Regions from separate parts of the Enterobacter sp. Taxon_8 genome, predicted to be linked through region 1. Evidence: predicted binding sites of a transcription regulator. Region 1 holds the regulator's gene; the other holds the start of a gene.
What was found. Region 1 encodes PurR, which represses purine synthesis genes. Its sites were predicted from a motif close to CANGCAAACGTTTGCNTG; they were not measured.
Positions count from the first base shown of each region.

Region 1 (7,345 bases):
GCTGGATTTTTTCAATAGTGGTGCTCATGTCTTGCTTCCTTTAACTTCTGTTACGGCATTCGTCTGACATTGTAGCGGTTCAGACTGGCATCGGAAAATAACATTTTTGTCACGTTTATACATTCTACCCCGAGTCACGAAAAGTTGCATTGCAAATGGTGTTTACCCCTGCCGCATTCAGGGTTTTGCTTAGGGAGCGGGCAAATGTGCGACAGAACGATGAATTTTTTTGCACTTGCTAACGAAACACGATTGTAGATTGAAAAATGCTATTAACTTTCTGGCTTTTTATAGATTAGAATCGACGGGCTTTGTAAATCACACGCGGGTATTATTGATGACCTGCATTTATCAGGGGACTGCCCAGTGGCGCGGATAAATAAAATCTCGATCACGCTCTGTGCTTTACTGTTTACTTCACTCACTTTCACGCCAGTGGCAAACGCCTCTCAGCAGGCGCGGCATTCTGCTGTACAAAAAAACCATCTGGTGAAAGCCACAGAACGTAAGAAAAAAACCACCGCTAAGAACGACAAGAAAAAAACACCGGCTCAGACGAAACAGACCGCTTCCAGCAAAACGAAAACAAAACCTTCCCGCACTGCCCACTCTGCCAAAAGTAAAGCTTCGCAAACCACCTCTAACCTCGTTACTGAAAAATGCATCACCCGTAAAGGCCATAAGGCGAAATGCACGAAGGTCATGAAAATTGCTGAAGTGCATAAAGTGCGCGTACAAAAAGCGCAAAAAACCGCAATGAATAAACTGATGGGGCAGATTGGTAAACCTTATCACTGGGGTGGGACTTCGCCGCGTACCGGTTTTGACTGCAGCGGCCTCGTCTATTACGCCTATAAAGATCTGGTCAAGTTCCGCATTCCGCGCACCGCCAACGAAATGTACCACCTGCGCGATGCCTCACCGGTTGACCGCGGTGAGCTGGAAAATGGCGATCTGGTGTTCTTCCGCACCCAAGGCCGCGGGACGGCTGACCACGTTGGCGTCTATGTAGGCAACGGAAAATTCATCCAGTCTCCACGTAGCGGTCAGGATATTCAGATCACCTCTCTCAGTGAAGACTACTGGGTACGCCACTACGTCGGCGCACGCCGCGTGATGACGCCGAAAACCATTCGCTAACCCCTGCCCTGCCACACCCGTGGCAGGGTAAGTTCCTCTTTTGCATACCCTTTCAATTTGCTATCCTGTCCTTGTTGTCTGTGTGGTTATTGGCAACGCAAAATACAATAAGGAGAGAAGCAATGTCGTTCGAATTACCTGCACTACCGTATGCAAAAGACGCCCTGGCACCGCACATTTCTGCGGAAACCCTGGAATATCACTACGGCAAACATCACCAGACTTACGTCACCAACCTGAACAACCTGATCAAGGGCACCGATTTTGAAGGCAAAACGCTGGAAGAGATCGTCCGCAGCTCTGAGGGTGGCGTATTCAACAACGCCGCTCAGGTGTGGAACCACACCTTCTACTGGCACTGCCTGGCGCCGAATGCCGGCGGTGAACCTGTCGGTGAACTGGCTACCGCTATCAACGCCGCATTTGGCAACTTCGCAGATTTCAAAGCGAAATTTACCGATGCAGCCATCAAGAACTTCGGTTCAGGCTGGACGTGGCTGGTTAAAGAGGCGGATGGCAAACTGGCTATCGTATCCACCTCTAACGCGGGCACCCCGCTGACCACCAGCGCGAAGCCGCTGATGACCGTGGACGTATGGGAACACGCTTACTACATCGATTACCGTAACGCGCGCCCGAACTACCTGGAACACTTCTGGGCACTGGTTAACTGGGACTTTGTGGCGAAGAACTTCGCCGCGTAAAAGACACGCAGAAGGGTTCGCCCTTCTGCGTTTTTGGTTTATTCCGCAGCGCAGGCTGCTTCTGGCTGTTTACGACCCGACATCATCACCAACAGCAGGCCGAGCGCGGCAATGATTGCCCCCATCACCGGCACAAAGCTGTATCCCAGACCACCTGAAATCACGGCCCCACCGGCCGCCGCACCGAGCGCATTGCCCAGGTTAAAGGCACCGATATTGACCGAGGATGAGAGGCCCGGCGCTTCATGCGCAACACGCATCACGCGCATCTGCAGCGGTGGCACCACGGCGAACGTTGCTGCACCCCAGACGACCATCGCCATCGCGGCGCCAAACTCGTTACGCGCCAGCCACGGAATGGCGATCATGATGACAATCAGCAGGGTTAAGAAGCCCTTCAGCGTCCCGCTCACGGAACGGTCGGCAAATTTCCCGCCGAGATAGTTGCCAATCGAGAAGCCCACGCCAATCAGCACCAGCATCGCGGTCACAAAGAGAGGCGTTGCGTGGGTGATATCGTGCAGTACCGGTGAAATATAGGTATAGAGGGTAAACATCGCCCCTGCCCCGAGAACGGTGGTAAGCAGCGCGGAAAGCACCTGCGGGCGCACCAGCACCGACAGCTCCTTACGCACTTCCGGACGTTCTCCGGCGCTGCCTTTCGGCAGGGAGAAGAACAATGCCACCATCGCGACCACGCCCAGCCCGGCCGTCGCCAGGAAAGACATACGCCAGCCGATCGCTTCTCCCAGCCAGGTTGCAGCAGGAACACCGCCGATGTTAGCGATGGTCAGCCCCATAAACATGGTGGCCACGGCGCTCGCCTGCTTATGTTTTGGCACCACGCTTGCCGCCACGACCGACCCCAGCCCAAAGAACGCGCCGTGGTTGAGGCTTGTCAGAATACGCGACAGCATCAGCGTGGTGTAGTCCGGCGAAATGGCCGAAAGCACGTTGCCGAGGGTGAAAATCGCCATCAGGAAAATCAGCGCATTGCGGCGCGCGCGATGAGAAAGGAGAAGCGTCATCAGCGGCGCCCCCACCATCACGCCGATAGCGTAGGCGCTGATCAACATGCCAGCCGCAGGGATCGAGACGTCCACGCCGCGGGCGATGACGGGCAGTAACCCCATCGGGGAGAATTCAGTGGTGCCAATCCCAAAAGCGCCAATCGCCAGGGCCAGCAGGGGAAAATTGATTTTCATGCGTAAACTCCGGATGCCGTGTCACGTGGTGACACAGAACAAAGAAGCGGAAAGCATGACATCAATCACAAAAAATGAGAAGTTAACAAAATGGCAAAAGATTTTTGCCAGAGAAGTAACAATCCGGGGAGTCGGGAGGGAGAAGGCTCTCCCTCCGCGTAAATCAGTGCAGCGCAGCCGTCAGACCGGCCACAACAATCAGAGCCAGCACAACAACGGTGGTGAACAGCGAAAACTTAAGATCGGAACTCATCAATTTTTCTCCTTTTAATCCCCACACGAAAAGTGAGCTTGCTCATTTTTGCACAGATTACGTCAAAAATCTTCCTGGATTTATACTGATAACCACTTTACCTCTTCCCCTTTTCATCAAGATAGGACAAAATTCCACGCTAAATTTATTAGCGTACCGGCCATTGACCCCCTCCTGACGTCCCGTGTCGTTTTCCCGGCGTGCCGCAATTCAAGATTGCGTGATAAGGGTGAGAGAAGGCAAACGTTTACCTTCAAGTTTTTCAGGAGCTTAGGATATGGTCTGGAGTGACATTTAATGGCAACAATTAAAGACGTAGCAAAACGCGCAAACGTTTCCACTACAACCGTATCACATGTAATTAACAAAACCCGCTTTGTGGCGGAAGAGACGCGCAACGCCGTCTGGGCAGCGATCAAGGAGCTGCATTATTCGCCAAGTGCGGTCGCGCGTAGCCTTAAGGTTAATCACACCAAGTCCATTGGATTGCTGGCGACCAGTAGTGAAGCGGCCTATTTTGCCGAGATCATTGAAGCGGTTGAAAAAAACTGCTTCCAGAAAGGCTATACCCTGATTCTGGGCAACGCGTGGAACAGCATTGAAAAACAGCGCGCCTACCTGTCGATGATGGCTCAGAAGCGCGTTGACGGCCTGCTGGTGATGTGTTCCGAGTACCCGGAATCCGTGCTGTCGATGCTCGAAGAGTATCGCCACATCCCCATGGTCGTTATGGACTGGGGCGAAGCGCGTGCAGATTTCACCGACTCCGTTATCGACAATGCCTTTGAAGGCGGTTATATGGCCGGCCGTTACCTGATCGAACGCGGTCACCGCGAGATTGGCGTGATCCCGGGTCCGCTGGAGCGCAACACCGGGGCGGGCCGTCTTGCCGGTTTTATGAAAGCGATGGAAGAAGCGCTGATCACCGTGCCGGAAAACTGGATCGTGCAGGGCGACTTTGAGCCGGAATCAGGCTACCGCGCAATGCAGCAGATCGTTTCCCAGCCGCACCGTCCGACCGCCGTTTTCTGCGGGGGTGACATCATGGCCATGGGCGCGCTCTGCGCCGCCGATGAACTGGGTCTGCGCGTACCGCAGGATATTTCCGTGATCGGGTATGACAACGTGCGTAACGCGCGCTTCTTCACCCCTGCGCTGACCACCATTCACCAGCCGAAAGATTCGCTGGGCGAAACGGCCTTCAATATGCTGCTCGACAGGATCGTCAACAAGCGCGAAGAGTCGCAGTCCATTGAAGTTCACCCGCGCCTGATTGAACGCCGTTCCGTTGCGGACGGTCCGTTCCGCGACTACCGTCGTTAATCCCTTTACGGGGCCAGCTACGCTGGCTCCCGTAACCATTCCCGGTTCAGCGTTTCGCTGTCCCCCAGATAATCCAGCAGCCAGGCCATGGCGGGCGAGACATCATTTTGTTGCCAGGTCAGGCAGCAGGCCGCGTCCGGGAACGGATTTTCCAGCGTCAGTTCAACCCATTCGCCGGTATTGATGCGCGGACGCGCAAAATGAACGGGCACCATCGCGACGCACAGTCCGGCACTGAGGCACGTCGCCGACGATTCCCAGTCCGGAGCCACCACCCGCCGCTGGTTGTCCAGAAGCCAGGTGATACGCTTGGGCAATGAACGGGACGTATCCTCCAGCACCAGCGAGGGCCAGTTGCGCAGCGTATCGTCGCTAAGCGGCCCGTCCATCGCTGCCAGAGGATGATCGCTGGCCACCACGCATTTCCAGCTCAGCATCCCCATGTCGCGAAAGGCGTAACGTCCCCCGACCGGGATCGCCTGCGTCGCGCCAATCGCCATCTCCGCCCTGCCGTCCGCCAGCGCATCCCACACCCCGTTGAACACCTCCTGCGAGACCCGCAGCTCAACGTCAGAGAAATGACGATAGAAATCGACAATCATCTGTCGGGTGCGTTCCGGCTTCACGATGTTATCCACCGCGATGGAAAGATGTCCCCGCCAGCCGTTGGCGATCTGCTGGCACTGTTCGCGGGTGATCTGCATTTTTTTGATAACAGAACGCCCTTCCTTCAAAAACCACGCCCCGGCGGGCGTCAATTCCACGTCACGATGCCGCCGCTCAAACAGCGGAACCGCCAGCCACTCCTCCAGTTGACGCACCGTGTAGCTGATGGCCGAAGGGACGCGGTGCAGCTCCTGCGCCGCACCGCTGAAGCTGCCGTTACGCGCGACAGCATCGACCACTTCAAGAGAATAATCTGACCACATTTTCTGCCTGCAAAAAATTTGAATGCACCCGCCAAATATTAGCGTTTCACAAGCGGCTTTGCACTCCCTACACTCAGCGCCAATGTATACCTGCCTCCTCAGGAGAATAAAATAATGCAACCCAGGAACGGTTTTTTAGTCTGGCTCGGCGGCTTAAGCGTGCTGGGCTTTTTGGCCACCGATATGTACCTGCCGGCTTTTGCCGCGATGCAGGAAGATTTGCAAACCCCCGCTGCCGCCATCAGTGCCAGCCTGAGTTTGTTCCTCGCCGGTTTTGCTTTTGCACAGCTGCTCTGGGGACCGCTCTCGGATCGCTTTGGTCGTAAACCGGTACTGCTGCTGGGTCTGGCCATTTTTGCGGTGGGGTGCCTGGGGATGTTATGGGTACGCGACGCCACCTGGCTGCTGGTGCTGCGCTTCGTTCAGGCCGTGGGCGTCTGTGCCGCGGCCGTGACCTGGCAGGCGCTGGTGACTGACTACTACCCGGCTAACCGCACAAACCGTATTTTCGCCACCATTATGCCGCTGGTGGGCCTCTCCCCTGCCCTGGCTCCGCTGCTGGGCAGCTGGATCCTCGCGCACTTTGACTGGCAGGCCATTTTTGCCACGCTGTTTGCCATCACGCTGGTGCTGATGCTGCCGGCGTTTGCCCTCAAGCCTGCGCATAAAAAAGAGGCGCATGCCGACGCGAAGCCGATTACCTTCACCTCACTGTTGAGCGCCAAAGCGTATCGCGGGAATGTCCTGATCTATGCCGCCTGCTCGGCAAGCTTCTTCGCATGGCTCACCGGCTCGCCGTTCATTCTGCACGATATGGGCTACAGCCCGGCAGCCATCGGCCTGAGCTATGTTCCGCAGACAATCGCGTTCCTTGTGGGCGGGTACGGCTGTCGCGCGGCGCTGCAAAAATGGGAAGGCCAGCAGATGCTGCCATGGCTGCTGGTGCTCTATGCGCTGAGCGTCATCGGGACCTGGGCCGTTGGCTTTATTCCGGGTGCCGGTCTGGCCGAAATTTTGATCCCGTTCTGCGTGATGGCCATTGCGAACGGGGCGATTTACCCTATCGTTGTGGCGCAGGCGCTGCGTCCATTCCCGCAGGCAACAGGCCGCGCCGCCGCGCTGCAGAACACCCTGCAGCTGGGTTTGTGCTTCCTGGCAAGCCTGGTGGTCTCGGCGCTGATTGCTACGCCGCTTTTGACCACCACCAGCGTGATGCTGTTCACCGTAGCGCTGGCGGTATTGGGCTATCGCATGCAGGCCTCCGCGCAGCGTGAGCAGGATAACGGTGCTCAGGTGGAAACCTCGCATGCCTGATTGCGCCAGAAATCATGTTATATTTCAGTGATTAGGTTGCTAACAATTTTCTATTGAATCACCAAATTTTGAAGCCTATACTAAATTTGGTTCGATTAAATACGATAAATATTAAGTGTTAACGGGAGCCGGAGTGCTCCCGTTTTACCATGGAAGGCATTTCGGCAAGGGTTATCTCCCTTCCTCTGTTCTACGTCGGATACTAGCCTCGCGGTATTTACCGTGAGATTTCTCACAAACCAAAAAAAGCGTCTACGCTGTTTGAAGGTTCTGATCACATCAGGGTGATGGAGAAGCTATGAGTTCATCGTGTATAGAAGAAGTCAGCGTTCCGGACGACAACTGGTCCCGGATCGTCAGTGAACTGTTAGGTCGAGCAGGCATCACTATCAACGGATCTTCGCCATCCGATCCCCAGGTTAAACATCCCGACTTTTTTAAACGCGTGTTGCGGGAAGGGTCGTTAGGCCTGGGAGA
Region 1 covers NZ_CM177989.1:2,603,824-2,611,168, forward strand. The annotation lists gene grxD (monothiol glutaredoxin 4) at 1-28, opposite strand, end outside; gene AC4IBF_RS12270 (C40 family peptidase) at 367-1,140, shown strand; gene sodB (superoxide dismutase [Fe]) at 1,263-1,844, shown strand; gene AC4IBF_RS12280 (MFS transporter) at 1,883-3,049, opposite strand; gene cydH (cytochrome bd-I oxidase subunit CydH) at 3,213-3,302, opposite strand; gene purR (HTH-type transcriptional repressor PurR) at 3,600-4,625, shown strand; gene punR (DNA-binding transcriptional activator PunR) at 4,643-5,554, opposite strand; gene punC (purine nucleoside transporter PunC) at 5,669-6,868, shown strand; gene cfa (cyclopropane fatty acyl phospholipid synthase) at 7,167-7,345, shown strand, end outside.

Region 2 (7,345 bases), 370 kb from region 1:
GTTTTCAGCACCAGCTTGTTTGGCGCAATACCCAGCACGGCGATGGTGGCGGCAATGACGTCCAGCATGCGCTGACGCGCTTTTTGCGCATCAATGGTTTTCGGCGGCGCATATTCCTGAATCACCACCCAGTCCGCGTAGCGGTCAACCGCCACGTTGTACTCCGGCAGGTCGGCATCATACAGGCGGTAGCATTCAATGCCCTCCTGCTTCGCCCACTTCTCAAATTTCTTCAGATTCTTGCGCAGACGGTTAGCGTAATCTTCCGCCACGCCGGACGGCTTGCTGTCGGCCGCCTTCTCCGCCAGATGGTAGTTTTTCTGCACGCAGTCCAGCGGGCCGTTTTTCGCCTTAAACTGGCGATCGGCACGCAGCTGCAGGCAGCTCAGCAGCTCCGGCGAGGCGCTAAACAGAGACAGGTTCCAGCCGCCGAAGTGGTCCTTCATATTACGGCCCAGCAGGCTGTGCAGGGCAATCAGCGCCGGTTCACTGTCGAGACGTTCGCCATATGGCGGGTTGCTGATCACGGTACCGTACGGGCCTTTTGGCAGCGGGTTGGTCAGGTTTGCCACGTCTTTTACTTCGAAGGTGACCAGCTCGCCGATACCGGCACGGCGGGCGTTGCTGCGCGCGCGCTCAATGACGCGCGGGTCGCTATCAGAGCCGTAGAAATGAGAGGTATATTCCGCCAGCCCCTTACGTGCGCGGGTCTGCGCGTCGTCTTTGACCTCTTTCCAGAGCGCTTCATCGTGCTGCGCCCAGCCCTTGAAGCCCCACTGGCCGCGGTGAAGTCCCGGCGCGCGGTCGGTGGCCAGCATGGCCGCTTCAATCAGCAACGTACCGGAACCGCACATCGGGTCGAGCAGCGGCGTGCCCGGCTGCCAGCCGGAGCGCATCACAATGGCGGCCGCCAGGGTCTCTTTGATGGGGGCCATACCGGTACGATCGCGGTAGCCGCGCAGGTGCAGCCCCGCGCCGCTCAGATCGAGAGAGATGCTTGCCGTGTCGCCGTTCAGCCAGACGTTAATACGCAGATCGGGGTTTTCACGATCGACGTTAGGACGTTCCTTATTTTTACGGGTAAAGCAGTCCACAATGGCGTCTTTTACGCGCAGGGCACCGTACTGGCTGTTGCGGATCTCGTCGTTCACGCCGTTGAAATGTACCGCAAAGGTAGCATTCGGGGTGAAGATCTCTGTCCAGTCGATCATCTGTACGCCGGTATAGAGGTCAAGATCGCTATAAACCTTGCACTCCTTCATCGGCAGCATGATGCGCGACGCCAGGCGGCTCCACATCAGGCTCTGGTAAATAAGCCGCGTGTCGCCCTCAAAATGGACACCACCCTGAACCACCTGGCACTCTTGCGCGCCCAGGCTTTCCAGTTCAGTTTTTAACAGCTCTTCCAGCCCACGGGCCGTACTGGCAAACAGAGAATTCATATCGTCACTTTTACTCTTAGAAAATTGTCGCGCATTATAGCTAATATGGCGTGTATGTCATAAAGTTGAAGGCTTATTTTCATTCGAGGGAGTGTGCAGTGGCGACGTTATCCAGGCTTTTTATTCATCCGGTGAAATCCATGCGCGGCATCGGCGTCTCTCACGCGCTTGCCGACATGAGCGGATTTGCCTTCGATCGTATTTTTATGGTCACCGAGCCTGACGGAACGTTCATTACCGCACGCCAGTTCCCTCAGATGGTTCGCTTTACCCCTTCCCCGCTTCATGACGGTTTGCACCTTACCGCGCCGGACGGTTCCAGCGCGGTGATTCGCTTTGCTGATTTTGCGCCCGTCGATGCGCCGACGGAAGTGTGGGGCAATCATTTTACCGCGCGCATCGCACCGGATGAGATTAACCGCTGGCTGAGCGGCTTCTTCTCCCGCGACGTGCAGCTGCGCTGGGTTGGGCCTGAACTGACGCGTCGCGTGAAGCGCCACGACGCCGTTCCCCTCTCCTTCGCCGATGGCTTCCCGTTCCTGCTGACTAACGAAGCTTCACTGCGTGATTTGCAAGGCCGCTGCAAAGCCAGCGTTCAGATGGAACAGTTCCGTCCGAACCTGGTAGTAACGGGCGCAGACGCCTGGGATGAAGACACCTGGAAAGTGATCCGCATTGGCAGCGTCATTTTTGACGTGGTGAAGCCGTGCAGCCGCTGCATTTTCACGACGGTAAGCCCGGAGAAAGGCCAGAAGCACCCTTCCGGCGAACCGTTGAAGACATTGCAGTCATTCCGCACCGCGCAGGACAACGGCGATGTCGATTTCGGCCAGAACCTGATCCCGCGCTCCAGCGGCGCGATCCGCGTCGGTGATGAGGTAGAAGTGCTCGCCCGTGGGCCAGCAAGGGTTTACGGCTCGGGTCAGGAAGAGGAGTTTGTCGACGTTGAGACAAACGTCGCCGCTGCGGTAGAGATTCACTGGCAGGGCAACGTGATCCGGGGTAATAACCAACAGGTTTTGCTTGAACAGCTGGAACAAGCAGGGATCCGCATCCCCTATTCCTGTCGCGCAGGCATTTGCGGATGCTGCCGCATCAGGCTGGTGGATGGAGAGGTCAGTGCGCTGAAAAAATCAGCAATTGGAAGTGATGGCACAATTCTCTGCTGTAGCTGCATACCGAAAACGTCCGTACAGCTGGAAGCTTAAACCGCCTGCTCGAGGCTGAAGGCATCCACGCGAAGCTGGGGCTTCAGCCTGTCGTTCATGACCTTAATAGCATCCCCAAGCTGCATCGTCCGCCCGGCAATCGTTACGCCGGGCTGCGCCAGCAGACAGAGTGCAGCATTTTCGCCAGGCTCAACCACCAGCAGGCTCACCTCTTCTGTAGTGTCGCTCAGATTTACGCTCGCCGCATCGCCCGTTGCCGGGGTCCAGTTCATGCCGTGGGGCAGAAAATGCCAGCTCTTTGGCATTTGCGGTTTCAGGAAACGGATAGCCACCAGCGCATTTAATACCAGCTCGGCGCGCTGCTCTTTAGAGAGCACCAGATCGCGGCATTTTTCCTCAAAGGAGAAATAAAGCGCTGCATCGTCAACGCAAAAGCCCGACGGGGAAAACGCATCCGGGGTTAACATTCGGCGGGCAAAACGAGAACGAAACAACATGCCATTGGCTAAGTCGAGCATCATTCGGTCATGCTCGTCGCAAAAATACCAGCGCCAGTTATCGTCAGGTTTAATTCGCATGTGTCTCTCCCGTCCCCAAACGTCCTGTACTAAAAATGTCCTGTTTGCCGCCTCGTTTATAACACCATTAATAAAAGACTATAATGACTAAATAAGCAACAGTGACGGAATATAAAACAACCAGGGCTGGAAATAAAGCCCTGGTTGTCTGATTAAGAGAAAAGATTAGATATGAGTAACGATTTCTTTAATCAGCGGCGGTCCTTTAAAAATAAAGCCGGAATAGATCTGCACCAGCGACGCACCCGCCGCCATTTTCTCGCGCGCAGCAATCACGGAGTCAATGCCGCCGACGCCAATAATCGGCAGACCACCTTTTAATTCCGCAGACAGGGCGCGAATAATTTCGGTGCTTTTTAATTGTACCGGACGGCCACTTAACCCACCCGCTTCGTCACAGTTTTTCATTCCCTGCACGAGGGAACGATCGAGAGTGGTATTGGTTGCAATCACACCATCAATATTATGGCGAACCAAACTGTCGGCAACCTGGATCAATTCTTCGGGAGAAAGATCCGGGGCGATCTTAACCGCGACCGGAACATATTTATGGTGGATCGACTGAAGTTCATTTTGTTTATTTTTAATGGCACTCAGAAGATCGTCCAGCGCTTCGCCATATTGTAAAGAGCGCAGCCCCGGGGTATTGGGTGAAGAAATATTCACCGCAATATAACCGGCATAGGCGTAGACTTTTTCCATACAAATCAGATAGTCATCTTTACCCTGCTCTACCGGCGTGTCTTTATTTTTGCCGATATTGATGCCTAATATCCCGTCAAAATGGGCTTTTTTTACATTCTCAACCAGGTGATCAACACCGAGGTTATTAAAGCCCATGCGGTTGATCAGCCCTTCGGCTTCCACCAGTCGGAACAGGCGCGGCTTGTCATTTCCCGGCTGCGGGCGCGGGGTGACGGTACCGATTTCAATGGAGCCAAAGCCCATCGCGCCCAGGGCATCAATGCACTCGCCATTTTTGTCCAGACCGGCCGCCAGACCCAGCGGATTTTTAAAGGTCAGCCCCATGCACTGCACAGGTTTTACCGGCACATTCTGACGTACCAGAGCGGCCAGCGGCGTTCCGGTAATACGACGTAATTGCTGGAATGTAAATTCATGAGCGCGCTCAGGGTCGAGCTGGAAAAGGGCTTTACGAACGAAGGGGTAGTACATGAACTCTCCTGGATTCCCGGTGTGCAAACCGGGAGGGGATTATGGGCGATCCAGGCGCGAAAGGGAATTGACCTGCGGCAAAAAATCAGCGCAAAACGCAATCGTTTACCTTCCCGTCTATTTCTTATGCACTTTTTCGCATTTTAATTGCAGATAAATCATTTAGTGGAATAACCGTGCGGTGTCACACTCCTGAAAATTGTTATGAATGTTAGATAAAAGCAAACAATTAGTTATAAGGAGGAAGTATGCGCGTCATTACCCTGGCCGGAAGTCCACGATTCCCATCGCGCTCCAGCGCCCTGCTGGAATATGCCCGCGAAAAACTCAATGCTCTGGATGTGGAAGTGTGCCACTGGAACCTGCATAACTTCGAACCTGAAGATCTGCTTTATGCCCGTTTTGACAGCCCTGCGCTGAAAACGCTCATCGAGCAGCTTAACGGCGCTGACGGCTTAATAGTGGCAACGCCCATTTATAAAGCCTCTTTTTCCGGCGCGCTGAAAACCCTGCTCGATCTGCTTCCGGAACGCGCCCTGGACGGCAAAGTCGTGCTGCCGCTGGCAACGGGCGGTACGGTTGCCCATTTACTGGCCGTGGATTACGCCCTGAAGCCGGTACTGAACGCGCTGAAAGCGCAGGAGATCCTCCACGGGGTTTTCGCCGATGACTCGCAGGTCATTGACTATCAACACAAACCACACTTTACGCCCAACCTGCAAACCCGCCTCGATAACGCTCTGGAAACGTTCTGGCATGCCCTTCACCGCAGAGATATCCAGGCCCCGGCGTTTGGTCAGCCTCAAGGAGTCGCACATGTTTAAAACGTTCACCCGTATCGGTCTGGCAGGTCTGATGGCCCTTACCTCGCTGGCCCATGCCGCAGAAACAGCTCCGGAAAGTTTACGCATCGGGTATCAGAAAGGCAGCGTCAGCATGGTGCTGGCGAAAAGCCACCAGCTTCTGGAAAAACGCTTCCCGGATACTAAATTCTCCTGGGTGGAGTTCCCTGCCGGCCCGCAGATGCTGGAGGCCCTGAACGTCGGCAGTATCGATCTCGGCAGCACTGGCGATATTCCGCCCATTTTCGCCCAGGCCGCGGGAGCGGACCTCGTCTATGTAGGCGTTGAGCCGCCCAAGCCGAAGGCCGAGGTGATCCTGGTGCCTGAAAACAGCGACATTAAAAGCGTCGCCGACCTTAGAGGACATAAAGTTGCTTTCCAGAAAGGTTCCAGCTCACACAACCTTTTGCTGCGAGCTCTGCAAGAGGCCGGACTCAAGTTCACCGACATTCAGCCCGTCTACCTGACTCCCGCTGACGCGCGCGCCGCGTTCCAGCAGAAGAACGTTGATGCCTGGGCCATCTGGGACCCGTACTACTCCGCCGCATTGCTGCAGGGCGGCGTTCGCGTGCTGAAAGACGGTACCACGCTGAAGCAGACCGGCTCGTTCTATCTGGCCGCGCGTCCTTATGCGGAAAAGAACGGCGCATTTATTCAGGGCGTGCTGGATACCTTTACCCAGGCCGATGCCCTGACCCAGACCCAGCGTCAGGAGAGCATTTCCCTGCTGGCGAAAACCATGGGCTTACCTGAGCCGGTGATCGCGAGCTATCTCAACCACCGTCCGCCGACCACCATTACCCCGGTGGACGCACACGTCGCCGCGCTTCAGCAACAAACGGCTGACCTTTTCTATCAAAACCACCTCGTGCCAAAACAGGTCACTATTCGCGAACGCATCTGGCAGCCTGCAGGCAAAGAAGGAGCTAAATCATGAGTCTGAATCTTTTCTGGTTTTTACCCACCCACGGTGATGGACACTATCTTGGTACAGAAGAGGGCTCGCGCCCGGTTGACCACGGCTACCTGCAGCAGATTGCGCAGGCGGCGGACCGAATCGGTTTCACTGGGGTGCTCATCCCGACCGGACGTTCATGTGAAGATGCCTGGCTGGTCGCCGCATCAATGATTCCGGTCACCCAGCGTCTGAAGTTCCTGGTTGCGTTACGTCCTAGCGTCGTCTCCCCTACCGTGGCGGCACGTCAGGCGGCAACGCTGGACAGACTATCCAACGGCCGCGCCCTGTTTAACCTGGTGACGGGCAGCGATCCGCAGGAGCTGGCAGGCGATGGGGTGTTCCTTGACCATACCGAACGCTATGAAGCTTCCGCCGAGTTCACCCGCGTCTGGCGACGCCTGCTGGAAGGTGAAACCGTTACCTTCAAAGGCAAGCATATCCACGTTCGTGACGCGAAACTCTACTTCCCGCCGGTACAGCAGCCGCGACCGCCGCTCTATTTTGGCGGATCGTCGGATGTAGCCCAGGATCTGGCGGCAGAACAGGTCGATCTCTATCTGACCTGGGGCGAACCGCCTGAGTTGGTGAAAGAAAAAATTGCCCAGGTCCGCGCTAAGGCGGCCGCCCATGGCCGCAAGGTGCGCTTCGGCATTCGCCTGCATGTGATTGTGCGCGAAACCAGTGAAGAAGCCTGGCAGGCGGCGGACCGCCTGATCTCGCATCTGGATGATGAAACGATCGCCAGAGCCCAGGCCGCATTTGCCAAAACCGACTCCGTCGGGCAGCACCGGATGGCATCCCTGCACAACGGCAAGCGCGAGAATCTGGAGATCAGCCCGAACCTGTGGGCGGGCGTTGGTCTGGTGCGCGGCGGTGCGGGCACGGCGCTGGTCGGCGACGGACCGACCGTGGCCGCGCGCATCAACGAATACGCCAAGCTGGGTATCGACAGCTTCATTCTCTCCGGTTATCCGCACCTGGAAGAGGCCTACAAGGTGGGCGAGCTGTTATTCCCGCACCTGGATGTCGCCATTCCGGAAATTCCGCAGCCGCAGCAGCTCCAGCTGCAGGGCGAAGCCGTGGCGAACGAATTCATTCCACGTAAAGCCGCACAGAGCTAAGGAGCGACCATGTCTGCCACCTCACAAAAATGGCTGCTGCGCGCCGCGCCGTGGTTTTT
Region 2 covers NZ_CM177989.1:2,978,054-2,985,398, forward strand. The annotation lists gene rlmKL (bifunctional 23S rRNA (guanine(2069)-N(7))-methyltransferase RlmK/23S rRNA (guanine(2445)-N(2))-methyltransferase RlmL) at 1-1,442, opposite strand, end outside; gene AC4IBF_RS14285 (YcbX family protein) at 1,541-2,650, shown strand; gene zapC (cell division protein ZapC) at 2,647-3,189, opposite strand; gene pyrD (quinone-dependent dihydroorotate dehydrogenase) at 3,355-4,365, opposite strand; gene ssuE (NADPH-dependent FMN reductase) at 4,614-5,189, shown strand; gene AC4IBF_RS14305 (sulfonate ABC transporter substrate-binding protein) at 5,182-6,144, shown strand; gene ssuD (FMNH2-dependent alkanesulfonate monooxygenase) at 6,141-7,286, shown strand; gene ssuC (aliphatic sulfonate ABC transporter permease SsuC) at 7,296-7,345, shown strand, end outside.
Region 2: a site for PurR is predicted at 4,460-4,477, ahead of pyrD (quinone-dependent dihydroorotate dehydrogenase). Genes of this name have one in related genera too.